Linked DNA regions of Skermanella sp. TT6. The protein of the gene in region 1 binds, or shares a complex with, the protein of each later gene. Links are inferred from orthologs where the notes say so. Each region holds a gene or a part of one and is shown on either strand. Other genes may lie near its edges. The genes, in order: pabB and IGS68_RS12430.

Region 1 (14,754 bases):
GGATGGTTGACCGAGCAGTGGTAGCACTCACGGTTGTTCTCCATCGTGAGCTTCCAGTTGCCCTCCTCGACCAGGTCGATCTGCTGGACGACCTTGGCGTTGGCGATGTCGTGGGGCGCGATATAGGGCTCCAGGTCGCGCGCCATGTCCTCGATGTCGGCCGGCGGCTCGGCGGCCAGGCAGATGAAGATCAGGCCGGCGACGTTGCGCAGGTGGACCTTCTTCAGGCCGTGGCACCCCGTGTCGAAGCCCGGTCCCATGTGCTCGGCGAACAGCAGCGAGCCGTCCAGGCCGTAGGTCCACTGGTGGTAGCGGCAGACGATGTTGCCGACCGTCGTCTTCTCGTCCAGCACCAGCCGGGCGCCCCGGTGGCGGCAGACATTGTGGAAGGCCCGCAGGCCCATGTCGTCGTCGCGGGCGATGATGACCGAGGCGGTTCCGATATCCACCACCATGCAGTCGCCCGGCTCCGGCACGTCGGGCTCGACGCCGACATAGATCCAGTGCCGCCGGAAGATGATGTCGAGGTCCGCTTCGAAGATCTCGCCGCTGGTATAGAACGGCGCTTCCAGGCTATAGCCCGGCTTGCGGCGCCGGAGCAGGCTTTCCAAAGAGGATGCAACCATCGTCGACATTCAAGGGCTCTCCCGCGGCAATCGGGCGCTCGTCCCGCCCGACGCCGATGGTGCGACGGACGGACTGGCCGGGCCTCCGCAAATGCGTCATTTTTCTCTCAAAGCGCGACATCGTCCGAGACCATGATCATCCGAGAGATCCCCTGGCGCGACCCCGTCCCGGCCTTCGCCCCCTGGGCGTCGGACCCCTTCGCGGTGCTGTTCGACAGTGCCGCGGACGGGGATGCCCGCAGCCGGTGGAGCTACCTGGCGGTCGAGCCCTTCCGCACGATCCTGGCCGGCCCGGGCGGCGTCGAGGCGGACGGGCGGCCGGTCCCGGGCGATCCCTTCGCCGTGCTGGAGGCCGAGCTGGCGCGGAACCCGGTGGCTCCCGGCGCGGGGCCGGCACCCTGGTGCGGCGGAGCGGCGGGATTCCTGGGCTATGGCCTGGGGCGGCACCTGGAACGCCTGCCCGGCCGGCACGGCGACGACCTCGGCCTCCCGGACATGGCGGTCGGCCTCTATGACGTCGTGGTCGCCTTCGACCACCGGGAGCGGCGCTGCTGGATCACGTCCCTCGGCGGTACCGGAAAGCTGGAGTCGGTGGGCGCACGATTGGAAGCCGCACCGCAGGCTCCCGCGGAACCGCCCTCCGCCGCCGGGCCGTGGCGGGCGGAGCTGACGCGGGCCGAGTACGAGCGGCGGGTCGGCCGGGTGCTGGACTATATCCGGGCCGGCGACATCTTCCAGGCGAACTTCACCGGCCGCTTCACCGCCGGCCGGCCGGCGGATCTGTCCGCCTTCGATCTGTACCGACGGCTGCGGTCCCTCAGCCCCGCGCCCTTCGCGGCCCATGCCGCCTGCGGCCCCCGGCTGACCCTGGCCAGCGCGTCGCCGGAACGGTTCCTGAAGCTGTCGGCCGATGGCCGTGTCGAGACAAGGCCGATCAAGGGCACCCTGCCGCGCGGCGCCACGGCGGAAGAGGACGCGCGCAATGCCCGCACCCTCGCCGCCAGCGCCAAGGACCGGGCCGAGAACCTGATGATCGTGGACCTGATGCGCAACGACCTGGGCCGGGTCGCCCGGACCGGCAGCGTCACGGTGCCCAGCCTGTGCGCGCTGGAGAGCTTCGCCAGCGTCCATCACCTGGTCTCCGTGGTGGAGGCGCAGCTTCGCCCCGGCATCGGCCCGGTCGGGCTGCTGCGCGCCACCTTTCCCGGCGGATCGGTCACCGGCGCGCCGAAGATCCGCGCCATGGAGATCATCGACGAGCTGGAGGCCTGCCGGCGCGGTCCCTATTGCGGTGCGCTGGCCTGGATCGGGTTCGACGGCGCCATGGACAGCAGCATCCTGATCCGCACCCTGATGGTGACGCCGGACCGCATCGCCGCCCATGCCGGCGGCGGCATCGTCTCCGACAGCGACCCGGCGCGGGAGTACGAGGAGATGCTGGTCAAGATCGCGCCGCTGCTGCGGGCGGTCGATCCGGAATGGAGGGCGGAATGAGGGTCTGGCTGAACGGCGCCGTGGTCCCGGCGGAGGCGGCGCGGATCGACCCGGCCGACCGGGGCTTCATGCTCGGCGACGGGCTGTTCGAGACGATCCGCGTCGCGGCCGGGCACCCCCGCCACCTGGACCGCCACTTGGCGCGGCTGGCCGGCGGAGCGGCTGTGCTGGGCATTCCCCTGCCGATGGATGCCCCGGCGATCGCCGCCGGGATCGCTTCCCTGCTGGATGAGACGGGACTGGCGGAGGCTTCGGTGCGGCTGACCCTGACGCGGGGACCGGCGCCCCGCGGCCTGCTTCCGCCAGACATGCCCCGGCCGACGCTGCTGGCGACGGTGGCACCGGCCCCGCCTCCCCCGGCGCCGGCTCGTGCCGTGATCGCCCGCTCGACCTGCCGGAACGAGCTGTCCCCGCTCTCCCGGCTCAAGAGCCTGAACTATCTCGACGGCATCCTCGCCCGGCGCGAGGCGGCGGACCGCGGCGCCGACGACGCGCTGATGCTGAACACCCGGGGCCGCCTGGCCGAGGCCACGGTCGGCAACGTCTTCGCCGTGATCGACGGCGTGCTGGTGACCCCGCCCGCCGCCGAGGGTGCGCTGCCGGGCATCGCACGCGGTCTTGCGATCGAGCGCCTTCCCGTGATCGAGCGCCCCGTGACCGTCGAGGAGCTGATGCGTGCCACGGAGATCGCCGTGACCAACAGCCTGGGCGTCAGGCCGGTGGCGACCCTGGAAGACCGTCCCCTGGAAGGCCGCGCCGTGGCCTCCGAGCTGGCCCGGGTGATCGGGTTCGCGTAGGTCGGCCTTGGCCCGCAGGGCCAACGCCGACACTCTGCGCAAACGTCGGGGTCCGCCGTCGGCGTTCGCCCTGCGGGCGAAATCAAAAGTTACGACCGAAGACCCCCTCAGCCGGCCTTCAACTGGCCGGTGACCCAGTATTCGATCCGCTCGGGATTCTTCTGGATGTAATTGTCCACCGCCTGCTCGTAGCTGCTGCCCTGGGCCTCGAACATGATCGCCTCGACGTCGGCCAGCGGCAGCACCATGCGGCCCAGGAACTCATAGGCTTCCGGCTGCTCCTGGTAGAAGCCCTTGCGGACCAGCTTGTTGACGCTCTCCAGCCCGCCGAGCGCTCCCTTGGGATCGTCCAGGTAGCGCAGCTCGTGCTTGGCGAACATCCAGTGCGGGCTCCAGCTCGTGGCGACGATCCAGTCCTTGCGGCGCTCCGCCCGCTCGACGCCGGCGAGCATCGCGGCGTCGCTGGCCGAAATGAGCTGATAATCCGTCAGGCCGTAGTCCTTCAGCGCCTTTTCGGACGCCTGCATCAGCCCGGCGCCGGGGTCGATGCCCTGGATCTTGCTTCCGAGCTTCTGCTTCACCTCCGGTTTCTTCAGGTCCTCGATGGTCTTCAGTTCGGATTCCGGTATATAGGCCGGCACCACCCAGCCCAGCTTGGCGCGGGTATACATGGGACCGAGATCGACCACGTCCTGCCGGACCTTGTCCAGGTAGGGCTTGTGGGTCAGCGGCTGCCACGACATCAGCATGGCGTCGAGGTTGCCCGACGCGATGCCCTGGTACTGGATCCCGATATCGGCCATGGTCAGCTGGACCGTGTAGCCCATCCGGTCCTCAAGGACCTTCTTCGCCAGCTTGGTCACCGCCTCGGCGTCGGACCAGGCCGTCCAGCCGATGTTGATCTTCTTCTCGGCGGCCAGCGCGGGGCCGGCCAGTGCGGCCACCATCACGGCGGCGACGGCCGAGGTCGCGGCGATGCTCAAAGTTCTGGAAAAAATTCCCATCTTCTGTTAGCCTCCTGTATCATCGTTTTGATTATTGCCCGGCGCCTAATGCGTCGGGTTCGAACGGGGAGCCGAGGGCATGAGCCGCTGCATGAAGGCCGGCACCGCGAACCGGCCCTTGGACGGCGCCGCCGCCCTGGCCCCGAAGCTCTGGGTGATGCGGTCCAGGATGATCGCGAGCAGAACCACCGCCAGGCCGCTCTTGAAGCCCAGCCCGATGTCGAGCCGCTGGATGCCCTGGAGCACCACGTTGCCGAGGCCGCCGGCGCCGATCATCGAGGCGATGACGACCATCGACAGCGCCAGCATCATGGTCTGGTTGATGCCGGCCATGATCGACGGCCGGGCGTTGGGAAGCTGGACCCGGAACAGCAGCTGGCGGTCGGTGCAGCCGAAGGCACGGGCGGCCTCCACGATCTCGACCGGGACCTGCTGGATGCCCAGCGCGGTCAGGCGGACCGCCGGGGGCATCGCGAAGATCACGGTGGCGATGATGCCCGGGACCCGGCCCAGGCCGAAGAACATGACCGCCGGGATCAGGTAGACGAAGGCCGGCATGGTCTGCATGAAGTCGAGCGTCGTCTTGGAGATGCCCTCGACCAGCTTGCTCCGCGCCATCCAGACGCCCAGCGGCACGCCCAGGATCAGGCTGAGCATGGTGGCCGCCAGCACAAGGCCGAGGGTCGAGATCGTCTCCGTCCAAAGGCCCATGGAGACGATCAGCAGCAGCGCCACCAGCGTGAACAGCCCGAAGCGCAGGCTGACCCGCCAGCCGGAGAAGGCGGTCAGCAGGACGATCATCAGCCAGACCGGCAGGGCCAGCAGCGCCCCGTCGATCGTGGCGCCGAAGCCGTCCACCACGGCGGCGATGCCGTCCAGGAACGGTTGGAAATTGTCGAGGATGTAGTTGACGAGGTCTTCGACCCAGATGTCGAGGGGGATCTGGAAGTCCATCGGGTCAGCCCTCCCGATCCAGGGTCTTCAGCAGGGACGAGGGCGAGATCGAGCCGACCAGCTTGTTCTCGCCGTCCACCACGGGGACCGGGCATTCGGTCGAGGCGACGGTGCGCATCACCTCGTGCAGCGGCGTCTCGGCAGAAATCGGGTCGACGTCGGGCAGGAAGGCGTGGACGAAGCGGGGCTGGTCCTCCGCCGCCAGCGCGCGCTCCAGCGAACTGCGCGACACGGTGCCCTGGTAGCGCTGGTCCTGGTCGTGGACGTAGCCGTATTCCTGGTTGCCCCCGGCCAGCTTCTCCAGCGCCGGCTGGAGCACGCCCGGCGTGCGGACGACGGCCGTCGCCTCCTGGAAATGCGCCACATCGCCCGCGCGCAGCACGCGCGACACGTCCACGTTCCGGAAGAAGGAGCGTACATAGTCGTCGGCCGGGTTGCGCAGGATTTCGTAAGGCGTTCCGACCTGGACGATGCTGCCGCCCTCCATGATCGCGATCCGGTCGCCGATCCGCATGGCCTCGTCGAGATCGTGGGAGATGAAGATGATGGTCCGCTTGTGCTCGCGCTGGAGGCGCAGCAGCTCGTCCTGCATCTCGGTCCGGATCAGCGGGTCGAGCGCGGAGAAGGCCTCGTCCATCAGCATGATGGTCGGGTTGTTGGCGAGCGCCCTGGCAAGGCCGACGCGCTGCTGCATGCCGCCCGACATCTCGCGCGGATAGCGGCCGGCGTACTGGCCCAGCCCGACCTGCTCCAGCGCCTCCAGGGCGGCCTCGTGGCGCTTCTGCTTGGGCACGCCGGCGATCTCCAGCCCGAAGGCGGCGTTGTCCAGCGCGGTCAGGTGCGGCATCAGCGCGAAGGACTGGAACACCATGCTCATGTCCTTGCGGCGGACGCCGATCAGCTCCTTCTTCGACATCTGCACGAGGTCGCGCCCGTCGAACACGATCTTGCCGGCGCTCGGCTCGATCAGGCGGTTGAGCAGGCGGATCATAGTCGACTTGCCCGACCCGGACAGGCCCATGATCACGAAGATCTCGCCGCTGCGGACCTGGAAGCTCGCATCCTTGACGCCGACGGTGACGCCCAGCTTCTTGAACACCTCGTCCTTGGTGGCGCCCGCGTTCAGCATGTCGAGCGCCGGCTTCGGGTCGTCGGCGAAGATCTTGTAGACGTTGGAGACGTCGAGCCGGACATCGCCCGCGGCTTCCTTGGATTTCGTGCCGACCGGTCGAGCTACGGCCACAGGCGCCGATGCCGCACCGGGGGCCGCCGGAAATGAGCGCAGCGGAGCCGATTGAACGGAGTCTTTGCTCGTTATGCCCTCGAACGCTGCTTTCATCTCATGGTCCTCTTCCCTGTTTTTACATCGGTTACCTGCAACTGTACCCGCATGCTTATTTCATTCAACGAATCATTCCCTGTTCGATCAGGCAGTCGTAGATCGCCGACGCCGCGTCTTCAGGCGACGGACGGACCATCAGCCTGCCCTGTCCGGTCCTGGCCTCGGTCGCCGCCTTCAGCCGGTCGAGCGCCGAGCCGCCCCGCCGGGACGCCATCAGCCTGGGCCTGGCCCGCCACGGCCGAACGGCGCAATCCGCGAGGAAGTCGTCGGCGGCGGCCTCGGCCGGCAGGACGTCGACGGCGCCGCGCCGGGCGCGGGCGAATGCGCCCTGGCGCGCCGCCGGCGCCGATCCATGCAAAGTCGCGACCAGAGGCAGTCCGGCACCGACCAGCCGGCGCCGTCCGCGCGGCAGCGCCTGGGTCAACTCGGCGCCGCCGCCGGAAAGCTCCAGCGCGACAACGTCCGGAACGAGCGTACGTTCCAGCGACCGTGCCACCAGATAAGGCACCATGCCGCTGTCTTCGCCACCTTCGGCGACCGCCCCGGCCAGGACGAGCGCCGGCGCCAGCTCCCGCAGCCGGGAGACCAGTGCAGGAACCGGGTCGGTGCCGGACGGCAGGTCCAGGACCTCCAGCCGGTCCAGGCCCATGCCCAGGTAATCTCGGAGCGCCGGGTTCGCCGGGTCTCCCGCATGGAGCGCATGGATGCGGGCGGCATGGCCGGTTTCGACCAGCCGCAGCGCCAGTTCCAGCGCCTGGGCGTCGAGCGGCGCCCGCCTGGGGCGGCCCGATGCCGGGTGGCGGCCGGCGGAGAGCAGGACGGCGACCTCGATCATCCGAACATCAACCATGTGCGCCCCGCTCGCGGCGGCGCTCGCGCGCATGGCGGATCAGGGCCGGCATGACCGCCTGCGCGTCGGCCACGATGGCGAGGTCGGCACGCTTGATCATCTCGGCGTGAAGGTCGGTGTTGACGGCGATGACGTGCTTTACCTCCGTGATGCCTTGCAGGTGCTGGGGCGCCCCCGCGATCCCCAGCGCGAAATAGCAGCGCGCCGTCACCAGGGTGCCGGACGCGCCGATCTGGCGGTCCCGGGGCAGATGCCCGGCATCGCAGACCACGCGGCTGCCGCCGCGCGTGGCTCCCAGAGCCTCCGCCAGTTCGGCGAACGCCTCCCAGTCCGTCAGGCCGTTGCCGGCGCTGAGGATGAAGTCCGCCTCGGCCAGCGAAAGCCGGTCGGGGTCGGTCTCCAGCAGGCGCGCGGAGCGGATGCCCGGCGACGTCGGGAAGGCCGGATCCGGAGCCGGGATCGGACGCGCCTCGTGGCGGACATCGTCGAGCGGCGGAACGGCGTCGGGAGCGATGCTCATCAGCCGCGACGGGGCGCGGCCCAGTTCCGACGAACCGCCGCGGGCGCGCCGGCCCGCCTGGGTCGCGGTCAGTGCCTGGACACCCGGAAAGAGCCGTTCGCCTGTGGCTGCCGCGACGCGGCGCGCCAGATCGGCACCGCCGGAAGCACTCTCGGCAAACAGCACGTGTCGCGGCTTCAGACTGTCCACCGCGGCGAGCACCAGGGCGGCGCGCCGCTCCGGGCAATAACCGGCGAATGGTTCGAAGTCAACCTTCATAGCCCGATCGATACCGGCGGCACCCAGGTCGGACTCCCCGTCGATGCCGGCGGAGAGCGCCGCCACGGCACCTCCACCGGCATCGGCGAGGATGCGTCCGGCGGCGATCACCTGGCGGTCATGGTCGGTCATCCGTCCGTCGGGCTGGTCCAGGACGACCAGCACCAGGAACGCCGGGTCGTCGATGATCCGGACGGAAGGCCCCGCCTCGGCGGCGGTCTCCGGCCGGCCCTGCTGCCCCGGAAGGGCCAGGGCGGCGCCGCTCCAGTCGATGCGGCGCCGCGCTCCGACCAGGACGGCGGCAGCCGCGCGCTCGGCCCGGGGATCGCGGCGGCGCCTGCCGCCCGGTGCCGGGGCGGCTCCCCGGGCGATGCGCCGGCGCGGCTGTTCCGACACCGTCAGGGCCAGCAGCTCGGCCCGGGGATCGCGCCGCTTGCGGGTCATGGCCGCGGCTCCGTGGCGGCCAGGACCAGTTCGGCGATCTCGGCGACCTGCGGCCTCGGCCCGACGACGCCTTCGAGCATCAGCGCGCAGTTGGGGCAGGCCACCGCCACCGTCGCGGCGCCGGTCGCGCGGGCATGGTCCATGCGGACATCGGGAATGCGCCGCTCGCCCGCCACGTCGGTCAGCGGCGCGCCGCCCCCGCCGCCGCAACAGCTCGACCGCAGGCCGGAGCGCTCCATCTCGACGCGGACTACGCCGATCGCGTCGAGAAGATCCCGGGGCGCCTCGATCTCGCCGTTGTAGCGGCCGAGATAGCAGGGATCATGGTAGGTGACGGAGTCCGGGAGGCGGGTTTCGACCGTCAGCCGTCCTTCACGCAGCAGGTCCAGCAGGAAGGCGGTGTGGTGGACCACCGGAACGTCGAGCCCGAACGGCCTGTACTCGTTGCGGAGCGTATGGAGGGCATGGGGGTCGGCCGTGACGATGCGGTCGAAGCGATGACGGCGCAACGTGGTGACGTTGCGCCGTGCCAGATCCTGGAATGTCGCCTCGTCGCCGAGCCGCCGGGCGACGTCGCCGCAGTCCAGCTCCTCCGCCCCCAGCACCGCGAAATCGACGCCGGCGCGGCGCAGCAGCCTCACCAGCGCCCTCAGGGAACGCTGGGTCCGCAGCTCGAACGCGCCGTCGCCCAGCCACAGCAGCACGTCGCACTCTCCCTTGTCGGCCAGAACCGGCAGGTCCAGGTCCACCGCCCAGTCCAGCCGCCGGGACAGCGGCCGTCCTCCGGGATTGTCGGTCGCCCGGAGTTCCTCCAGCATGCCGGCGGCCTTGCCCGGGGTGGCGCCCAGTTCCAGGGTCTGGAAGCGCCGCAGGTCGACCACGGCATCGACATGCTCGATCATCATCGGGCACTCCTGAACGCAGGCGCGGCAGGTGGTGCAGGCCCAGAGGGTATCGGGATGCACCGTCGGGCCGATGACGGGTTCGGCGGGACCGCCATGGGCATTGCCGACGGGGCGTCCGGGATGGCCGTGGCCGGCATAGGAGCGGTCCGTCGCATCCTCGTCCAGCGCCGTCACCAGGTCCTGGATCAGCTTCTTGGGGTTCAGCGGCAGGCCGGCGGCATAGGCCGGGCAGGCCGTCTCGCACCGGCCGCACTGGACGCAGGCGTCGAAACCCAGCAGCCGGTTCCAGTCGAAATCCACTGGACGCTCCGCGCCCAGGCGCGGCGCCTCCAGGTCGAGAGGCCGGATCGCGCTGTCGCGGCCGGCGCCGTCCCGGAAACGCAGGGGGCGGGGATGGGCGACCAGATGGAGGGCGCCGTGGATCGCGTGCTTCAACGGACCCTTCCACACGCCGAGCACCAGTTCGGCGCAGCCCCAGGCGCCGACCAGGACCAGCGCCAGGGACAGCCATCCCGGCAGGACGCCCCCGGCCGCCTGGTCCAGCGCCACCGCCAGGAAGGCCGCGGCATAGGCCAGCAGTGCGAAGGGCAGCCGGCTGAAGCGTCCGCCGGACAGTTCCGCCGGCCGCTCGACCCGGCGGCGCCAGCCGACCATCAGGCCGCCCGCCAGCATGGCCGCCAGCGCCAGGCTCAGCAGGCCCCAGACGGCGCCGTGCCGCAGCGGCGGCACGGCCAGCGCCACGATCAGCACCAGCGAGGCGAGGAAGCCCCCGGCCGTCAGCGCGTGGAACCGGGAATTGAAGCTGTTGCGCGCCACGACCTCGTGGACATCGACCAGGTAGCGGCGCGGCAGCGCCCTCAGCCCGGCGACGATATCCACGTCGGCCGCGCGGCCGGCCCGCCAGCGCCGGGCCTGGACCAGGGCCAGCAGCAGGCCGGCGGCCAGGGTGGCGATGACGATGGCGGAGAGCGTCGTCGCGATCATGCCGGCACTCACAGGTCCTTGCACAGGCGGGCGGCGTCGTAGATCGCCGCATGGATGTTGCGCCCGGCGACGCCGTCGCCGATGCGGTACAGGACCGCGTGCCCGTTGCTCCGATGGGGTTGCGGCCGGCCCTCGACCAGGGCCCGCAGGTCCAGCTCGCCCCGGTTGACCGAGCGCTCCTTCAGGTCGAAATACAGGCTCTCGTTGGGCAGGGTGCCGAACTCGACCACGACCTGATCGACCAGCCGCTCCTCCTCCTCGTGGGTGAACTCGTTGCGCAGCACGGCGACCAGCTTGTTGCCTTCCCGGTAGATCTCGGTGAGCTGGAGGTTGGGCGACATGACGACGCCCAGCTTGTACAGCTCGCGCAGGTGGATCGGCTGGTTGGTGGCCCCGACCTCCTCCGCGATCATGCGGTCCTGGGTCGCGATCTCCACCAGGGCGCCCCGTTTCGCCAGGAACTCGGCGCAGGACGGGGCGTGGTGCTGGCCGGTGCCGTCGTACAGCAGGATGTTGTCGGCGGGCTCCACCGTGCCGGACAGCATGTCCCAGGTGGTGACGGCCAGCTCGGCGCCCTTGACGTCGCCCCGGCTGGGATGGCCGCCGGTCGCCAGGATGATCACGTCGGGGTTCTCCGCCTCGATCAGGGCGGGGGTCGCCTCGACGCCCAGCCGCATGTCGGTGCCGAGACTGGTCGCCTGCTGGGTCAGCCAGCGGGTGATGCCGGTCAGGGCCTCCCGCCAGGTCGCCTTGGCGGCGATGGTGATCTGGCCTCCGGTCGCTGCGTTCTTCTCGAACAGCACGACGGAATGGCCGCGCTCGGCGCAGACCCGGGCCGCCTCCAGCCCGCCGGGTCCGCCGCCGACGACGACGACGCGCTTCTTCGCGTCGGCCTTGGGGATGACGTGCGGCATCGTCCGCTCGCGGCCGGTGGCGGCGTTCTGGATGCACAAGGCGTCGCCTCCGGCATAGATCCGGTCGATGCAGTAGCCGGCGCCGACGCATTGCCGGATATCGTCCATCCGCCCTTCCATCAGCTTCCGCACGAGATGCGGGTCGGCGATGTGGGCGCGGGTCATGGCGACCATGTCCACGTGCCCCTCGGCCACGGCGCGGCCGGCGGTGTTCAGGTCGGTCACCCGCTGGGCGTGGAAGACGGGGATGTCCACCTCGCGCTTGATGGCGCTGGGGAGGAACAGGAAGGGTGCCACCGGGAACGACATGTTGGGCAGCACGATCGCGTGGGCCAGATGGTCCCGCGCCTGCCCGCCCAGGATGTTGGCGAAGTCGATCAGCCCGCGCTCCGCATAGGTGCGCGCGATGGCGACGCAGTCCTCGTGGGTCAGGCCGTCGTCGATCAGCTCGTCGCCGGACATGCGGATGCCGATGACGTAGTCGTCGCCGACCGCCTCCCGGCAGGCCTCCAGAACCTCGATGCCGAAGCGCATGCGGTTCTCCAGGCTGCCGCCGTACCTGTCGGTGCGCCTGTTGACCGAGGGGCTCCAGAACTGGTCGATCAGGTGGCCATGGGCGGCCGACAGCTCGAACCCGTCGAGCCCGCCCTCCTTGCAGCGGCGCGCCGCGGCGGCGTAGTCGGCGACGATGCGCCGGATATCGGTGTCCTCCATCTCCTTCGGGATGGTCCGGCTGGCCGCCTCCCGCCTGGGCGAGGCCGACACGGTCGGCAGCCAGTTCTCGGTGTCCCACTTGGTCCGCCGGCCCATATGGGTGAGCTGGACCATCAGCGCCGCGCCGTGGGCATGGACGCGGTCGGAGAACTCCCGGAAGAACGGCACGACGCTGTCGTCGGCGACCGAGATCTGGTTCCACGGGGCCGCCGGGCTGTCGAGCGCCACCGACGACGAGCCGCCGAACATGGTCAGCCCGATGCCGCCTTTCGCCTTCTCCTCGTGATAGAGCTGGTAGCGCTCCTTGGGCTTGCCGTCCGAACCGTAGGATGGCGCGTGCGACGTGCTCATCACCCGGTTGCGGATGGTCAGGTGCTTGATTTTCAAGGGGCGGAGAAGCGCTTCGACGGGAGACATTTGACCTCGGTTCCCCATCATTGTGACAGTCCCAAGAATTCGCTGGCGGCGGCAGGGGCACCTGCCCTAGCGCGACAATTTTCCGTCAAGTTGCGACAAGGTGTCCGATACTCCTTTTGCGGCAACCGGCAGCCATCCTGGGACGCGGCCGTGGTCTCTGCCGACCCGGCGTCGGAACGCCTATGGCGTGCCGGCCGCGACGCCGATCCGCCGGAGACGCTGGAGCGGCTGCTGACGGTGGGGGCGGAAGCGGGCTTGGCGGTGATCGTGTCGGTGGTCAGATACCTGTTCAGCGCGGCGGAGACCCTGGACCGCCAGCACTTGAGGACGATCTTGGGCCGCATCGTGCCGGAGGAGAGTGAAATGATCATGTCGAACGCGCTTCGCGAAGTCATGGCCGAGGCCCGCGCCGAGGGCGTCATCCTGGGCGAAGCCAAGGGCGAGGACAGGGGTAAGGCCGAGGTGTTGCTCCGGCAACTCGGCCAACGCTTCGGAGCGGTGCCGGAGGAGGTGGCCCAACGGGTGCGGGCGGCGTCGATGGACGATCTGGACCGTTGGGCCGAAACCATTTTCGACGCGCCGACGCTCGACGCGGTCTTCAACGATCTTCATTGAAGAGTGGCGGCGCGGACCCTTCCGCGCCGCCGGGTTTCACTCCGCGGCAGCCGCCAAGGGCACTCCGGAATAAATCGGGAAGCGGGCGCACAGGGCCTGCACCTTTTCCCGGACCTGGGCTTCCACGGCGGCGTTGTCGCCGGAGCCGCCGGCGGCGGCCAGCCCATCGAGCACCTGGGTGATCATCTCGCCGACCTGGGTGAACTCCGCCGTGCCGAAGCCCCGCGTCGTGGCGGCCGGGGTGCCGAGGCGCACGCCGGAGGTCACCATCGGCTTTTCCGGGTCGAACGGGATGCCGTTCTTGTTGCAGGTCATCCCGGCGCGCTCCAGGCTCGCTTCAGCCGCCTTGCCGGTCAGGCCCTTGGGCCGCAGGTCGACCAGCACGATGTGGCTGTCGGTTCCGCCCGACACGATATCGACCCCGCCCTCGACCAGCCGCGAGGCCAGCGCGCGGGCATTGTCGACGACCGAGCGGGCATAGCTCCTGAAGTCCGGCCGAAGCGCCTCGCCGAACGACACCGCCTTCGCGGCGATCACATGCATCAGCGGACCGCCCTGCAATCCCGGGAACACGGCGGAGTTGATCTTCTTGCCCAGGTCAGCGTCGTTCGACAGCACCATGCCTCCGCGCGGACCCCGGAGCGTCTTGTGCGTCGTCGTGGTGGTGACGTGGGCGTGCGGAACCGGATTGGGATAGACGCCGCCCGCGATCAGGCCGGCATAGTGGGCCATGTCCACCATCAGGTATGCCCCGACCTCGTCGGCGATGGCGCGGAACGCCGCGAAGTCGATCACCCGGGGATAGGCCGAGCCGCCGGCGACGATCAGCTTCGGCCTGTGCTCGCGCGCGAGGTCGCGGACCTGGCCGTAGTCGATCCGCGCGTCGTCGCGCCGGACGCCGTACTGCACCGCGTTGAACCATTTGCCGGACTGGTTGACCGAGGCGCCGTGGGTCAGGTGTCCGCCCGCCGCCAGCGACATGCCGAGGATGGTGTCGCCCGGCTGGAGCAGCGCCATGAAGACCGCCTGGTTGGCCTGCGCGCCCGAGTGGGGCTGGACGTTCGCATAGGAGCAGCCGAACAGCGCCTTGGCCCGGTCGATCGCGAGCTGCTCGGCGACGTCGACGAACTCGCAGCCGCCGTAGTAGCGGCGGCCGGGATAGCCCTCCGCGTACTTGTTGGTCAGGACGGAGCCCTGGGCCTCCAGCACGGCGGAAGAGACGATGTTCTCCGACGCGATCAGCTCGATCTGGTCCTGCTGCCGGTGCAGTTCCCGGGCAAGGGAGGACGCCAGTTCGGAATCGCTATCGGCGAGGCGGGCGGTGAAGAACCGTTCGATGGAGTGCGACATGTCAAAGCCCTTCAGCATTCGATGCCCTTCAGCATTCGATAAAGTTGACGGCGAGGCCGCCAAGCGAGGTTTCCTTGTATTTCGTCTGCATGTCGGCGCCGGTCTCGCGCATGGTGCGGATCACCTTGTCGAGCGAGACATGATGCTGGCCGTCGCTGCGCAACGCCAGACGCGCGGCGTTGATCGCCTTGGTGGCCCCGATCGCGTTGCGCTCGATGCAGGGGATCTGGACGAGGCCGCCGATGGGATCGCAGGTCAGGCCCAGATTGTGCTCCATTCCGATCTCGGCCGCGTTCTCGACCTGCTCCGGCGTACCGCCCTGGGCGGCGGCAAGGCCGGCCGCCGCCATGGAGCAGGCGACGCCGACCTCCCCCTGGCATCCGACCTCCGCCCCGGAGATTGAGGCGTTGCGCTTGTACAGCCCGCCGATGGCGCCGGCCGTCAGCAGGAAGGTGAAGACGCCCTGCTCGCTGCGGCCGAAGCAGAAGCGGTCGTAGTAGTGAAGCACCGCCGGGATCAGGCCGGCCGCCCCGTTGGTCGGCGCCGTGACGACGCGCCCGCCCGCC
Region 2 (14,664 bases), 2.7 Mb from region 1 along the record:
CCAGCTGGACCTTGCCGCCGATCGCCGCCGTCAGCGCCGCCCAGCCGTCCCAGTCGTCCTCGGCCATGCCGTCCTCGATCGAGATGATCGGGTAGCGGCCGATCAGGTCGGTCCAGTAGGAGACCATGGCCTCGGCGTCGAGCACCTTGCCCTCGCCCGCCAAGTCGTACTTGCCGTCCTTGAAGAACTCGGTCGAGGCAGCGTCGAGGGCCAGCATGATGTCCTCGCCGGGCTTGTAGCCGGCGGCCTCGATCGCCTTCATCACGAAGCCCAGCGCGTCGTCGGTCGAGGCGAGGTTGGGGGCGAAGCCGCCCTCGTCGCCGACATTGGTGTTGTGGCCGGCGTCCTTCAGCTTCTTCTTCAGGGACTGGAAGACCTCGGCGCCCATGCGGATCGCGTCGGCGCAGCTCTCCGCCGCGACCGGCATGATCATGAATTCCTGGATGTCGATCGGGTTGTCCGCGTGGGCGCCGCCGTTGATGATGTTCATCATCGGGACCGGCAGCATGTTGGCGAAGGCGCCGCCGACATAGCGGTAGAGCGGCAGGTCGGCCTCCTGCGCGGCGGCCTTGGCGACCGCCAGGCTGACGCCCAGGATCGCGTTGGCCCCGATCCTGCCCTTGTTGGGCGTGCCGTCCAGGTCGAGCATCAGCGCGTCCACGGCACCCTGCTCGCTGGCCTCCATGCCCGCCAGCGCGTCGAAGATCTCGCCGTTGACGGCATCGACCGCCTTCAGCACGCCCTTGCCGCCATAGCGGCCCTTGTCGCCGTCGCGCAGCTCGACCGCCTCGTGGGCGCCGGTCGAGGCTCCCGACGGGACGGCGGCCCGGCCGAAGGCGCCGGATTCCAGGGTGACGTCGACCTCGACGGTCGGATTGCCGCGGCTGTCGAGAATCTCGCGCGCGTGGATGTCGGTGATGACGGACATGATTAACCCCGAGGTGGCTTTATGGCGTTGTCGGGGCGAAGTCATAAAGGCCGCGGGGCGGGTTATCAAGGCGGCAGGCGGCACGTCCTCCGCGGTCGCGCCGCCTCTGCCGCCGGATCAGACCAGCCGGCTCTGCTCGATCGCGGCGCGGATGAAATCGGTGAACAGGGGGTGCGGGCTCAGCGGCTTGGACTTCAGCTCGGGATGGAACTGCACGCCGACGAACCAGGGGTGGCCCGGCAGCTCGACGATCTCCGGCAGGGTGCCGTCGGGCGAAAGGCCCGAGAAGAGCAGGCCCGCCGATTCCAGCTGGCCGCGGAAATTGATGTTGACCTCGTAGCGGTGGCGGTGCCGCTCGCTGATCGTCTCCGACTCATAGATCTCCCGGATCTTCGATCCCTCGACCAATCGGCAGGGATAGGCTCCCAGCCGCATGGTGCCGCCCAGGTCGTCGCCGCCGGTCCGGAACTCGGTCTGGTTGCCGCGCTGCCATTCGGTCATCAGGCCGACCACCGGGACGACGTCGCGGCCGAACTCGGTCGAGCCGGCGTTCGGCACGTCCGCCATGTGCCGCGCCGCCTCGATAACGGCCATCTGCATGCCGAAGCAGATGCCGAAATAGGGCACCTTGTGCTCCCGGGCGAACTGGACCGCCCGGATCTTGCCCTCCGAGCCGCGCTCGCCGAAGCCGCCGGGCACCAGGATGCCGTGGACATGCTCCAGATGCTGGACCGCGTCGTCGGACTCGAAGATCTCGGCGTCGATCCAGTCCAGCCTGACCCGGACATTGTTGGCGATGCCGCCGTGGATCAGCGCCTCGGCGAGCGACTTGTAGCTGTCGAGAAGGCTGGTGTACTTGCCGACCACCGCGATGGTCACCTCGCCCTCGGGCTGGCGGACGGTCTGGACGATCCGGCGCCAGCGGCTGAGGTCCGGCTCGCCGTCGTGGGGCAGGCCGAAATAGCTCAGCACCTGAACGTCGAAGCCCTGCTCGTGGTAGCTGATCGGAACCGCGTAGATCGTGTCCACGTCGAGGGCCGCGATCACCCGCTCCTGCCGGATGTTGCAGAACAGGCCGATCTTGCGGCGCTCGCTCTCCGGGATCGGCCGGTCGGCGCGGCACAGCAGGATGGTCGGCTGGATGCCGACGCTCAGGAGTTCCTTCACCGAGTGTTGGGTCGGCTTGGTCTTCAACTCGCCGGCCGACGGGATGTAGGGCAGCAGCGTCAGGTGGATGAACAGCGCGCGGTCGGTGCCGACCTCGTTGCCGAACTGACGGATCGCCTCCAGGAAGGGCGTGCTCTCGATATCGCCGACGGTGCCGCCTATCTCGCACAGGACGAAATCCTCGTCCGTGATGTCGGCCCGGATGAACTCCTTGATCGCGTCGGTCACGTGCGGGATGACCTGGACCGTGGCGCCCAGATAGTCTCCGCGCCGCTCGCGCTGGATCACGGTGGAGTAGATCCGCCCGGTGGTGACGTTGTCGCTCCGGCGCGCCGAGACGCCGGTGAAGCGCTCGTAATGGCCGAGATCCAGGTCGGTTTCCGCCCCGTCGTCGGTGACGTAGACCTCGCCGTGCTGGTACGGGCTCATGGTGCCCGGATCGACGTTGAGGTAGGGGTCGAGCTTGCGCAGGCGGACCTTGAAGCCGCGCGCCTGGAGCAGCGCGCCGAGGGCCGCCGAGGCGAGGCCTTTGCCGAGCGAGGAGACGACGCCGCCGGTAATGAAAATGTACCGAGTCATGGTGCCTTGCCGATCCGGGAGTGAACACTGTGCCTGAAATGAGAGAGGCGGCCGATCAGCCGCCTCCCGACCACTTGATGCCCGGCCCTGCTTCCGGGCCCCTGCCGCCTACTGGGAGACGGGCGCCGACGGTGCGGCGGGAGGTGCCGGCGGGGCATCCGCCGGGGGAGCCGACTGCTGGGGAGCCGGCGGCATCGAATCGATGATCGAGCGCGGGCTGGAATGGCTGCCCGCCATAACCGCCAGGACAAGGCTCGTCAGCATGAAGCAGCCCGCCAGGATGGCGGTGGTGCGGGTCAGCAGGTTCGCCGTGCCGCGGGCCGACATCATGCCGCCGCCCCCGCCGCCGCCGCCGATGCCCAGGCCGCCGCCTTCCGATTTCTGCACCAGCACCACGCCGATCAGCGAGATCGCGATCAGCAGGTGCACGACCAGAACCACTGCTTCCATGGTTCGGAAACCTTCTCTGAAAAGAAAACCATTCTCAAAAACCGATAAGCGCGCCAGCCGCCCCTTTCGGTTGGGCTTGGCGCGCCTCCGGCCGATATTTACTAACTCGCCGGCGGTTTCGCTAGCGGCAAGTTTCCGCGATGGCCCAAAAATCGTCGGCCACCAGGCTGGCGCCGCCGACCAGGGCGCCGTCCACGTCCTCCACCGCCATCAGCTCGGCGGCGTTGGACGGCTTCACCGAACCGCCGTACAGGATGCGCACCGCGTCCGGGTCGCCGGCCCGGCCGGCAAGGGTGCCGCGGATGTGGGCGTGCACCTCGGCCACGTCGGCGGCGGTCGCGGTCTTGCCCGTGCCGATGGCCCAGACCGGCTCGTAGGCGATGACCGTGTTCGCGGCGTCGGCGCCGGCCGGCAGCGATCCCGCCACCTGGGAGGCGACCACATCCAGCGCCTGTCCCGCTTCGCGCTGCTCCAGCGTCTCGCCGACGCAGACGATGGCGACCAGCCCGGCGGCATGGGCCGCCGCCGCCTTGGCCGCGACCAGGGCGTCGTCCTCGCCGTGGTTCTGCCGCCGCTCGGAGTGCCCGACGATGACGAAGCGCGCACCCGCGTCCACCAGCATGGCGGCGCTGATGTCGCCGGTATGGGCGCCCGATTCCTTCGGATGGCAGTCCTGGCCGCCGACCGCGAGCGGCGTCCCGGCGACGGTGCCGGCGACGGGATGGACGAGGGTGGCCGGCGGGCAGACCAGCATGTCGAAACCGACCGTTCCGGCCGAGGCCAGCCGGCGGGCCAGGTCGGTCGCCAGTTCCAGCCCGGCGGCGTGGAGGCCGTTCATCTTCCAGTTTCCGGCGATCAGCTTGCGACGTGCGGGCATGGGCTCTCCATCTCGTCATGGGTTGCAGCGAAGGTGGGACGCTGTCTAGCAAGCGCGGGCGCGCAATTCCACACCGGCGCGCATCCGGCGGCGGTCGCGGCGGGAGGTTGCCCCGGGAAATCCCCTGTTGCCGCTATGGGGACCGGCACCTATGATGCCGCGCCATCGCGGCGGCGCCGTCGCAACGTAGTTATAATTGCCGGTCCGACCGGCCCCGCTTTCAAGACGTTGGATCATGCTTCAAGCCCTGCGCAGCACCGTCGGTTCATGGGTCGTCAAGATCCTGTTCGCCCTCCTGATCCTCAGCTTCGCGGTATGGGGCATCGGCGACATCTTCCGCGGCCGGACCGACACCACCGTCGCCGAGGTCGGGGACGTCAAGATCTCGACCCAGGAATTGGACAACGCCTTCCGCCAGGAGCTGAACAGGCTGCGCCAGATGCTGGGCGGCCAGATCGACGCCGAGCAGGCCCGCCAACTGGGCCTGGTCGACCAGACGCTGGAACAGCTCGTCCAGCGCACCCTGCTGAGCCAGGCGGCCGACGAGGCCGGGCTGCGGGTCAGCGACCAGCTCGTGCTGAACGAACTGCGCGAGGAGCCGGCCTTCCGCAACCAGCTCGGCCAGTTCGATCCCGACCAGTTCCGCCGCGTCCTGGCCGCCAACCAGCTGACCGAGGAAGGCTATGTCCAGATCCTGCGGGCGGAGATCAAGCGGACCCAGCTGGTCGGCGCGGTTGCCGCGGGCGCCCAGGCCCCGGCACCGCTGGTGGAGGACCTGTTCCGCCGGCAGGCCGAGCGTCGGGTCGCCGAGACGATCCTGGTGCCCAACGCCGCCATGGGCAATGTCGGCGCGCCCGACGATGCCGCCCTGTCCGCCTTCCATCAGGAGAAGGCGGTCCGTTTCACCGCGCCGGAGTTCCGCAAGCTGACTGTCGCCCTGCTGACGGCGGACGACGTCGCCGGCGAGATCGCCGTTTCCGAGGAGGACCTGCGGGCCGCCTACGATGCCCGGGCCGCCGAGTTCCAGACGCCCGAGCGCCGTACGGTCGACCAGGTCCTGGTGCAGGACGAAGAGACCGCGCGCACTATCGAGACCTCGCTCGGCCAGGGGCAGACCCTGGAGACGGCGGCGGCGAGCGGCGGCGCGGAGGTGCTGACGCTCAACGGCCTCGCCCGCGAGGATCTGCTGGGCGAACTGGCCGAACCGGTGTTCGCCCTTCAGGAAGGGGAGGTCAGCGCGCCGATCCAGAGCCCGCTCGGCTGGCATGTCATGCGGGTCAAGGATGTCGAGCCGGGCAGCGTGCAGACCTTCGAGCAGGTGCGGGACGCCCTCCTGGCCGAGCTGAAGCGCGACCGCGCGGTGGATCAGGTCTACGAACTGGCCAACAAGGTCGAGGACGAGCTGGCCGGCGGCGCCAGCATCGAGGACACGGCCCAGCGGCTGGGCCTGCGCGTCACCCAGGTCGAGGCGATCGACGCGACCGGCCGGCGGCCGGACGGCGGCGCGGTGGAGGGACTGCCCGGCGCCCAGCAGATCGCCCAGACGGCTTTCGCGCTTCAGCAGGGCGCGACCGGCAATCTGACCGAAATCCAGGGCGGCGACTACTTCGTCACCCGGGTCGATGCCGTCACCCCGGCGGCGCTCCGCCCGCTCGACGCCATCCGCGACGAGGTGGTCGCCGCCTGGCAAGCCGAGCAGCGCTCCAAGCTGGCGGCCCAGCGTGCCGAGGAGATGGCGGAGCGGCTGAGGGCCGGCACGCCGGCCGCCGAGGCGGCATCCCTGGTGCCGGGCGCCGTCGAGGGCGTGACGCCTCCCCTGACCCGGGCCGGCCGCGAGTCCGGCGGCCTGCCGCCCGCTTCCGTCCAGCAGCTGTTCGAGATGTCGCAGGGGGAAGTCGCGGTGACGCCGACCCAGGACGGGCAGCTGGTCATCCGCCTGCGCGACATCCAGCAGGCCGATCCGGCCGCATCGGAACCCCAGGTGGCGCAGCTCCGCCAGGGCGTCCAGCAGGCGGTCGCGGGCGACCTGCTGGCCCAGTTCACCGACGCGCTGCGCCAGAGCCGTGCGGTGTCGATCCACCAATCCACCGTCGACTCCCTGTTCCAACGGAACTGACCCGCCATGAAGGCCCTGCCCGCCCGTCCCGGCTTTGTCGAAACCTACGGGGCCGGCCGGCCCCAGGTCGTCTGGACCACCCTGGTCAGCGACCTCGAGACCCCGGTTTCGGCCATGATCAAGCTGGCCGACGGCCAGAAGAACTGCTTCCTTCTGGAATCGGTCACCGGCGGCGAGGTACGCGGCCGCTATTCGTTCATCGGGCTGAAGCCGGACCTGATCTGGCGGTGCCGACGCGACAAGGTGGAGATCAACCGGCGGGCCCGGTTCGACGCCCAGGCGTTCGAACCGACCGACGAGCCGCCGCTCCAGGCATTGCGCGGGTTGCTGGCCGAGAGCCGGATCGACCTGCCGGCCGAGTTGCCTCCCATGGCGGCCGGGCTGTTCGGCTATCTGGGCTACGACATGGTCCGGCTGATCGAGCGGCTGCCCGACGACAACCCGGACATGCTCGGCATCCCGGACGCGATCCTGATGCGGCCGACCATCATCGCGGTGTTCGACGGGATCCAGAACCAGATCACCCTGGTCACGCCGGTCTGGCCGGCTGCCGGCCTGGATGCCGAGGCCGCCTACGACCTCGCCCTGGAGCGTCTGGGCGACGCCATCTCGGACCTGGAGCGCAACCTGCCCTACCGGCGCGAGGCGACGGCGGTGACGCGGGCCTTGCCGGAGCCGGTGTCGAACACCACGCGCGAGGAATACCACGCGATCGTCGAGCGGGCGAAGGAGTACATCCGGGCCGGCGACGTGTTCCAGGTCGTGCCCTCGCACCGGTTCAGCGTCCCGTTCGAGCTGCCGCCCTTCAGCCTCTACCGGGCGCTACGGCGGCTGAACCCGTCGCCGTTCCTGCTGTACCTGGATTTCGAGGATCTCAGCATCGTCGGCTCCAGCCCCGAGATCCTGGTGCGGCTGCGCGACGGCAAGGTGACGATTCGCCCGATCGCCGGCACCCGCAAGCGCGGCGCCACGCCGGAGGAGGACAAGGCCCTGGCCGCCGACCTGCTGTCCGATCCCAAGGAGCTGTCGGAGCACCTGATGCTGCTCGACCTGGGCCGCAACGATGTCGGGCGCGTGGCCGAAATCGGTTCCGTCACGGTGACGGAACGGATGGTGATCGAGTATTACTCCCACGTCATGCACATCGTTTCGAACGTGGAAGGAACGATCGACCCGAAATACGACGCCCTGGACGCGCTGTTCGCCGGCTTCCCCGCCGGCACGGTATCCGGTGCGCCCAAGGTGCGGGCGATGGAGATCATCGACGAGCTGGAGAAGGCCCGCCGCGGGGTCTATGGCGGCTGCGTCGGCTATTTCGGCGCGAACGGCGCCATGGACACCTGCATCGCGCTTCGGACCGCCGTGCTGAAGGACGGCGTGATGCATGTCCAGGCCGGCGGCGGCGTGGTCGCCGACAGCGATCCGGAATCCGAGTACCAGGAAACGGTGAACAAGTCCCGCGCGCTGATCCGGGCGGCGGAAGAGGCCGTACGGTTCGCCTCGTCCCGGTGACGCGGCCCGGTGACGCGGCCCGGCACGAGCCGGGCCGCAAGGGCGTTCGCGGCGGTCAGGCCGCCGCCGCCACGCCGTCGAAATCGAATCCGGCGCCTTCGACCGCGTCCTTGACGGCGTCCGCCGACAGGCTGCCGTCCACCGCGACGGTGCCGGCCGCCAGGTCGACCTCGACTTTCGCCTGCCCATCCTTGGCGGTGATCGCATTGGTGACCGAACGGGCGCAGCCGCCGCAGGTCATGCCGGATACCTTGTACTTCGTGCTCATGGTTCTCTCCTCGGTGCTTCTGGTCGGTTCTGGTTGATGCGCGGATACCGCTTCAGCCGTTTGGCTGGCGGTGCTTGAGGACGGTGCTGACGGGCACCAGCGCGAAGCCGCGCGCCGCGACGGCCGGCAGCCATTGCGCCAGGGCGTCGACGGTCGCGTCGTGCGGGTGCCCGATGGCGACCGCGTAGCCCTGCCGCCTGGCCACGGCCTCGACCTTGGCGAGGCTCGCCCGCACCGCCGCGGGGCTCATGTCGTGGTCAAGGAAGACGTCCCGGCCGACGGTCGGCACCTGCAGCTCGCGGGCGACGCTGGAGGCGACGCTGCGCGTCGTGGTGCGGCTGTCCAGGAACATCAGCCCGCGCCGGTGAAGCTCCGACAGGACGGTGCGCATGCCCGGCCGGTCCTCGGTGAACCGGCTGCCCATGTGGTTGTTGACGCCGATATACCCGTCGAACGCCTTCAGACCCTGGTCGAGCCGCCGCAGCAGTTCCCCGCTGCCGGCGCTCACCGTCATGGCGCCCGGCCCGGGATCGATGTCGCCGCCCTGGGGCTCCATCGGGATATGGACCATCAGCTCGTGCCCGGCCGCGCGGGCCGCCCGGGTTTGCCGGGGCAGATCGTTGGCGTAGGGCAGCCAGGCCAGGGTCAGCGGCCCCGGCAGCCCTACGACGCGGGCGCTCCTTTTGCGGTCGAGCCCCATGTCGTCGATCACGATCGCGATCATCGGACCCGAATGGGGCGCCGTGAACGGCAGGGCGTTCTTGAGCCATGCGGGCGCACCGGGAGTCACCTGGGCGGGCGGCACGGCGGGTGCCAGGGGCGGCGGCAGCACGGCGGCCAGGATGGCCGGCGCCGGAACCGGCTTGGCAGCCGGGGCCGGCTGTGGTGGCTCCGGCGGAACGGCTTCGGCGGGCGCGGAGAGCCGGGGCGGCTCGACCGGCGGCGTCTCGATCCGGGGAGCGGTCGGACGCACCGGCGCGGGGCGGACGGTCGCGACCTGCGCCGGGGGGCGCTCCGGCTCGTGGCGGTACACGAAGCCGAATATCGCGCCGGCGCCGAACGTGGCGGCGATCGCCGCGCCGGCCAGGGCCACCGGCCTGATGCGGCCGCCCAGCGCCCTCAGCGCGAGTCCCCTGGGCAGGGATCTCGGCCGGGCGCGCCGCGGTTTCGACGGTTTGGACTTGGAAGATGCCATGGGTCAGGCGCAATGCTCCGCCGACGTGGGGGTCGCCAGCGATTCGAGGATGGGACAGTCCGGTCGGTCGTCGCCATGGCAGCGATCCACCAGCGTGAGCAGCGATTCGCGGATGCTGCGAAGCTCGGCGATCTTCGCGTCGATCTCCGCGATGTGGCCGCGCGCGAGCGCCTTCACGTCGGCGCTGGCCCGGCTGCGGTCGCGCCACAGGGCCAGCAGGCTGCCGACGTCCCGGACGGAGAACCCCAACGACCGGGCGTGCGACACGAAGCGCAGGGTCTGGACCTCCTCCTCCGTGTAGACGCGATAGCCGTTGGCGCTTCGGCCTGCCGACGAGATCAGGCCGATGCCCTCGTAATAGCGGATCGTCTTGGCCGGTACGCCCGACCGTTTCGAAGCCGTTCCGATGTTCATTGCCCAAGTTCCCCATTCGACAGCGCGTTACGATCGATCGTGATCGTTAACAGACCGTTACCCCATAGAGCTTGCCCATGCGTCCCGTCCCACATCCCGATATGGGGCTTCCAGTGGTGGGAAGGTCAAGACCCCGCCCCGTGAACCCCGCCCTATGATCCCTGCCGCGGCCCAAGCGGCGTGCTGGAAATCCGCGGGCGCGCCTTGTAGGGTAGCGGCTCACTGTTTCCCATTTGTTTGCCGCGGATTGCCGCATGCTGCTGCTGATCGACAACTATGACAGTTTCACCTACAACCTCGTCCATTTCCTCGGGGAACTGGGCGCCGAGATCATGGTGAAGCGCAATGACGCACTGACGGTGGCACAGGCGCTCGATCTGCGCCCCGACGGCATCGTGCTGTCTCCCGGTCCGTGCGACCCCGACAGGGCCGGCATCTGCCTGGACATGATCGCCGCCGCCGCCGAACGGCGCTTGCCGCTGCTGGGCGTCTGCCTGGGCCACCAGGCCATCGGGCAGGCGTTCGGCGGGCACGTGGTCCGGGCGCCGGCGCCGATGCACGGCAAGATCAGCATGATGAGCCATTCCGGCGAAAGCGTGCTGGCGGGATTGCCCTCCCCCTTTCCGGCGACCCGCTACCATTCCCTGATCGTCGAGCGCGAGACCCTGCCCGACTCGCTCAAGGCGACGGCGGAGAGCGAGGATGGCCTGATCATGGGCCTGATGCATCGCGAGCTGCCGATCCACGGCGTGCAGTTCCACCCGGAAAGCATCGCGTCCGAGAACGGGCACGCGCTGCTGGCCAACTTCGTCCGGATGACCGGCTCCCCGGCGGAGCGCGCGGCATGACCGCGGACATGTCGGACATGAAGGCGATCCTGGCCGGCGTCGCCGCGGGCCGGCGCCTGGGCGAGTCCGAGGCCGAGCTTGCCTTCGACATCATCATGTCGGGCAACGCGACGCCGGCCCAGATGGGCGGCTTCCTGATGGCGCTTCGGGTGCGCGGGGAGACGGTGGAGGAGATCACCGGCGCCGCCCGGACCATGCGGGCGAAGGCGGTGCCGATCAAGGCCCCTCCCGGCACGATCGACACCTGCGGCACGGGCGGCGACGCTTCCGGCACCTACAACATCTCGACCGCGACGGCCCTGGTGGTGGCGTCCTGCGGCGTTCCGGTGGCCAAGCACGGCAACCGCGCGGCCTCGAGCAAGTCCGGCGCCGCCGACGTGCTGACCGCCCTGGGCGTCGATATCGAGTGCGAGATGGCGCTGGTGCAGCGGGCGCTCGACGAGATCGGCATCTGCTTCCTGATGGCGCCGCGCCACCATACGGCCATGCGCAACGTGGCGGGAACGCGGGTCGAGCTGGGCACCCGGACGATCTTCAACCTGATGGGTCCGCTGTCGAACCCGGCGGGCGCCAAGCGGCAGCTTCTCGGCGTCTTCGCGAAGGAATGGCTGGAACCGATCGCCCAGGTCCTGGCCCGGCTGGGATCGGAAACCGCCTGGGTCGTCCATGGCTCCGACGGGTTGGACGAACTGACCACCACCGGCGCCTCCCACGTGGCGCAGCTGAAGGACGGCGTGGTCACCCGGTTCGACATCGAGCCGGCCCAGGCCGGACTCCTGCTGTCCAGTCCGTCCGACCTGAAGGGCGGCGACGCCGCGACGAACGCGGAGGCGTTGAACGCGGTCCTCGCCGGCGCGCATGGAGCCTATCGCGACATCGTGCTGCTGAATAGCGCGGCGGCCCTGCTGGTCGCCGGCAAGGCCCCGGACCTCTGCGGAGCCGTGGCCCTCGGCCGGGACGCCATCGACAGCGGCCGGGCACGCACCGTACTGGACCGCCTGATCGCCATCACCAACAGCGGAGGCTCGGCATGAGCGACGTTCTCACCCGCATCTGTGCCGACAAGCGCGCCCACGTGGCGGCGCGGCGTGCCGAGCGCAGCTTCGCCGAAATCGACCGCGCGGCGATGAAAGCCGGCCCGCCGCGGGGCTTCACGGCCTCCCTGCGCCGGAAGCTGGCCGGGGGCGACTATGGACTGATCGCAGAAATCAAGCGAGCATCGCCCAGCAAAGGTTTGATTCGACAGGATTTCAACCCCGCCGAGCTGGCCCATGCCTATCAGGCCGGCGGGGCCGCATGCTTGTCCGTCCTGACTGACATACCCTATTTCCAAGGCCAGGATTCGTTCCTGGTGGAGGCCCGGGCAGCTTGCGAATTACCCTGTCTTCGCAAGGACTTCATGCTGGATCCTTATCAGGTGGTTGAGGCCCGGGCGCTGGGTGCCGACTGTATCCTGCTCATCATGGCCGCCCTCGACGACACGACGGCCCGCGAGTTGGCCGAGGTGGCGGCGCGCTACGGCATGGACGTCCTGGTGGAGGTCCACAACGGCGAGGAACTCGACCGCGCTCTTCATCTTCCGTGTGAACTGATCGGTATCAACAACAGGAATCTCAAGACGTTGGCGGTCGATCTTGCCGTCACGGAGGAACTGGCGGCACGGGTTCCCGCGGACCGCCTGCTGGTCAGCGAGAGCGGTCTATACGGGCCGGACGACCTGGAGCGGATGGACAGGGCCGGCGCACGCTGCTTCCTGGTCGGCGAGAGCCTGATGCGCCAGTCCGATGTGACGGAGGCCACTCGGTCCCTGCTGACCCGCCGGGCCGCCGCATGACCGGCGGCTTCACCCATTTCGACGCCGAGGGACGCGCCGTGATGGTCGACGTCTCCGACAAGGACGAGACGGAACGGACGGCGACCGCCACCGGGTCGGTCTTCATGGCGGCGGAGACCCTGGCCCTGATCCTGTCCGGCGGGGTGAAGAAGGGCGACGTGCTGTCCGTCGCGCGGCTCGCCGGGATCATGGCGGCCAAGCGGACGCCCGACCTGATCCCGCTCTGTCATCCGCTGGCGCTGACCTCGGCCAAGGTCGACCTGACCTGCGATCCCGGCCGCAACGCGGTGGACATCACGGCGACCTGCAAGCTGAAGGGACGCACCGGCGTCGAGATGGAGGCCCTGACGGCCGTGTCCGTCGCGGCTCTCACCGTCTACGACATGTGCAAGGCGGTGGACCGCGCCATGACCATCGGCGACGTTCGGCTGGCCCACAAGGCGGGCGGGAAGAGCGGCGAGTACGGGACCCCTCGATGATCTCCGTCGCCGAGGCCCGGTCCCGCGTCCTCGCCGCCCTGTCGCCGCTGCCGGCCGAATTGGTCGGACTGACCGAGGCGCTTGGCCGCGTGACGGCGGAGGACGTGACCGCCCGGCTCACCCAGCCGCCGGTCTCCATGTCGGCGATGGACGGCTATGCGGTGCGCTGCGCCGACGTGGCGCAGGTCCCCGCGAAGCTGCGCCGCATCGGCGAGGCTCCGGCCGGGAACGCCTTCAAGGGGCATGTCGGACCGGGAGAGGCGGTCAGGATCTTCACGGGCGCGCCGATGCCCGACGGGGCCGACGCCGTCGTCATGCAGGAAGACACCGAGTCGGACGGCGCCACGGTCACCGTCCTCCGGACGGTCGGCCGCCACCGGCATGTCCGGCTGGCGGGGATCGACTTCCGGCGGGGCGAAGTCGGCATACCGGCCGGACGCATGCTCACGGCGCGGGACGTCGGACTCGCCGCGGCGATGAATTGGCCCTGGCTCCGCGTCCGCCGCCGCCCGCGGGTCGCGATCCTGGCGACGGGCGACGAGATCGTGCTCCCTGGGGAGCCCCTGGGGCCGGACCAGATCGTCAGTTCGAACGCCTTCGCCTTGGCCGGCCTGATCACGGCCTGCGGCGGCGTCCCGGTCAATCTGGGCGTCGCCCTGGATACGCCGGAGTCGCTGGCTCGACTCGTCACGGGTGCCGAACGGGCCGACATCCTGGTGACGTCCGGCGGGGCCTCGGCGGGCGAATACGATCTCGTGCGCGGCGTGCTGGGCGACCGCGGCATGGACCTGGATTTCTACAAGATCGCCATGCGGCCGGGCAAACCGCTGATGTTCGGCCGGCTGGGCGACGTGCCCGTCCTCGGGCTGCCCGGCAATCCGGTGTCGAGTCAGGTCTGCGCCGTCCTGTTCCTCAGGCCGGCGCTCCGCCGCCTGCTCGGGCTTCCGGCGGAGGAGGAAACGCGCCGCACGGCGGTGCTGGGGCGGCCCGTCAAGCAGAACGACCAGCGCGAAGATTATCTGCGGGCGTCGCTGAGTATCGGCCCGGACGGCGAACTGGTCGCCAACCCATTCGAATCGCAGGACAGTTCGCTGCTGACGGTGCTTGCCCGGGCCGACTGCCTGGTGGTGCGCCCGCCCTTCGCACCGGCCGCATCGGCCGGCGACACTGTCGAATTTCTTCCCCTGGGCGGCGGAGTCCTGAGTCTCTAGGTGACCGGATCTGCAGGACAAGGGTAAAATTGTTCAGCGAATGCTTGACGCCTTTCGCGAACCAAACTAGAACATAAACTGATGTTTTTGGTTTGTTCTGGACCGGTTGGTCCCGCGCGCAGGGGGCGTAGATGCTGACACGTAAACAATACGAGCTTCTGCTCTTCATCAACGACCGGCTGGGCGAAGGCGGGGTTTCGCCCTCGTTCGACGAGATGAAGGATGCCCTGGGATTGAAGTCGAAATCGGGTATCCACCGGCTCATCACCGGGCTGGAGGAGCGCGGCTTCATCCGCCGCCTGCCCCACCGCGCCCGCGCGCTCGAGGTGCTCCGGCTGCCGGAAGGGGCGGAAGCCGGGTCGGCCCGCCCGCAGCAGCGCGCGCCCGATCGCCCGAAGTTCCAGCCCAACGTGATCAAGGGCGACTTCACCGGCGCCCTGGCCGGGCGCGAGGCCAGCACCGAGGCCGAGGCGATCCAGCTTCCGCTCTACGGGCGGATCGCCGCCGGTACCCCGATCGAGGCGCTGCGCGACAACAGCGCGATGATCAACGTGCCGGCGACGATGCTGCCGCCCGGGGACCACTACGCGCTGGAAGTCGCGGGCGACAGCATGGTCGAGGCCGGCATCCTGGACGGCGACACGGTCATCATCAACCGGTGCGACATGGCCGACAGCGGCACGATCGTCGTGGCGCTGATCGACGAGCACGAGGTGACCTTGAAACGCCTTCGTCGCAAGGGCCAGACCGTGGCGCTAGAGCCGGCCAACCCCGCCTTCGAGACCC

Evidence for each region.
Region 2: the proteins of pabB (region 1) and IGS68_RS12430 are in contact, whole or in part, in a solved structure (PDB 8RP0), measured with the Escherichia coli proteins. The link is inferred for Skermanella sp. TT6 from one-to-one orthologs.

Annotation. Positions count from the first base shown.
Region 1 is NZ_CP067420.1:5,299,782-5,314,535, forward strand. What follows is about bases 1-2,939. They hold pabB (aminodeoxychorismate synthase component I), read left to right. Parts: upstream 1-758; coding sequence 759-2,120; downstream 2,121-2,939. Other genes in these bases: IGS68_RS24730 (aromatic ring-hydroxylating oxygenase subunit alpha), read right to left, coding at 1-635; IGS68_RS24740 (aminotransferase class IV), read left to right, coding at 2,117-2,917. In the rest of the region: IGS68_RS24745 (glycine betaine ABC transporter substrate-binding protein), read right to left, coding at 3,025-3,921; IGS68_RS24750 (ABC transporter permease), read right to left, coding at 3,967-4,875; glycine betaine/L-proline ABC transporter ATP-binding protein ProV, read right to left, coding at 4,880-6,118; IGS68_RS24760 (electron transfer flavoprotein subunit beta), read right to left, coding at 6,279-7,067; IGS68_RS24765 (electron transfer flavoprotein subunit alpha/FixB family protein), read right to left, coding at 7,060-8,289; IGS68_RS24770 (DUF3483 domain-containing protein), read right to left, coding at 8,286-10,178; IGS68_RS24775 (NADH:flavin oxidoreductase), read right to left, coding at 10,187-12,223; IGS68_RS24780 (DUF4351 domain-containing protein), read left to right, coding at 12,374-12,838; glyA (serine hydroxymethyltransferase), read right to left, coding at 12,875-14,188; IGS68_RS24790 (L-serine ammonia-lyase), read right to left, coding at 14,217-14,754. UniProt on the Escherichia coli protein: Part of a heterodimeric complex that catalyzes the two-step biosynthesis of 4-amino-4-deoxychorismate (ADC), a precursor of p-aminobenzoate (PABA) and tetrahydrofolate.
Region 2 is NZ_CP067420.1:2,637,180-2,651,843, reverse strand. Bases 8,709-11,557 are described here. They hold IGS68_RS12430 (anthranilate synthase component II), read left to right. Parts: upstream 8,709-9,760; coding sequence 9,761-10,354; downstream 10,355-11,557. Other genes in these bases: trpC (indole-3-glycerol phosphate synthase TrpC), read left to right, coding at 11,385-11,557; trpD (anthranilate phosphoribosyltransferase), read left to right, coding at 10,351-11,388; cueR (Cu(I)-responsive transcriptional regulator), read right to left, coding at 9,096-9,506; IGS68_RS12440 (divergent polysaccharide deacetylase family protein), read right to left, coding at 8,709-9,092. Outside these bases: eno (phosphopyruvate hydratase), read right to left, coding at 1-928; IGS68_RS12470 (CTP synthase), read right to left, coding at 1,046-2,674; preprotein translocase subunit SecG, read right to left, coding at 2,783-3,124; tpiA (triose-phosphate isomerase), read right to left, coding at 3,246-4,001; IGS68_RS12455 (SurA N-terminal domain-containing protein), read left to right, coding at 4,237-6,117; trpE (anthranilate synthase component I), read left to right, coding at 6,124-7,629; IGS68_RS12445 (heavy-metal-associated domain-containing protein), read right to left, coding at 7,685-7,897; more of IGS68_RS12440, read right to left, coding at 7,950-8,708; more of trpC, read left to right, coding at 11,558-12,188; cyclic pyranopterin monophosphate synthase MoaC, read left to right, coding at 12,185-12,667; IGS68_RS12410 (molybdopterin molybdotransferase MoeA), read left to right, coding at 12,664-13,878; transcriptional repressor LexA, read left to right, coding at 14,010-14,664. UniProt on the Escherichia coli protein: Part of a heterodimeric complex that catalyzes the two-step biosynthesis of 4-amino-4-deoxychorismate (ADC), a precursor of p-aminobenzoate (PABA) and tetrahydrofolate.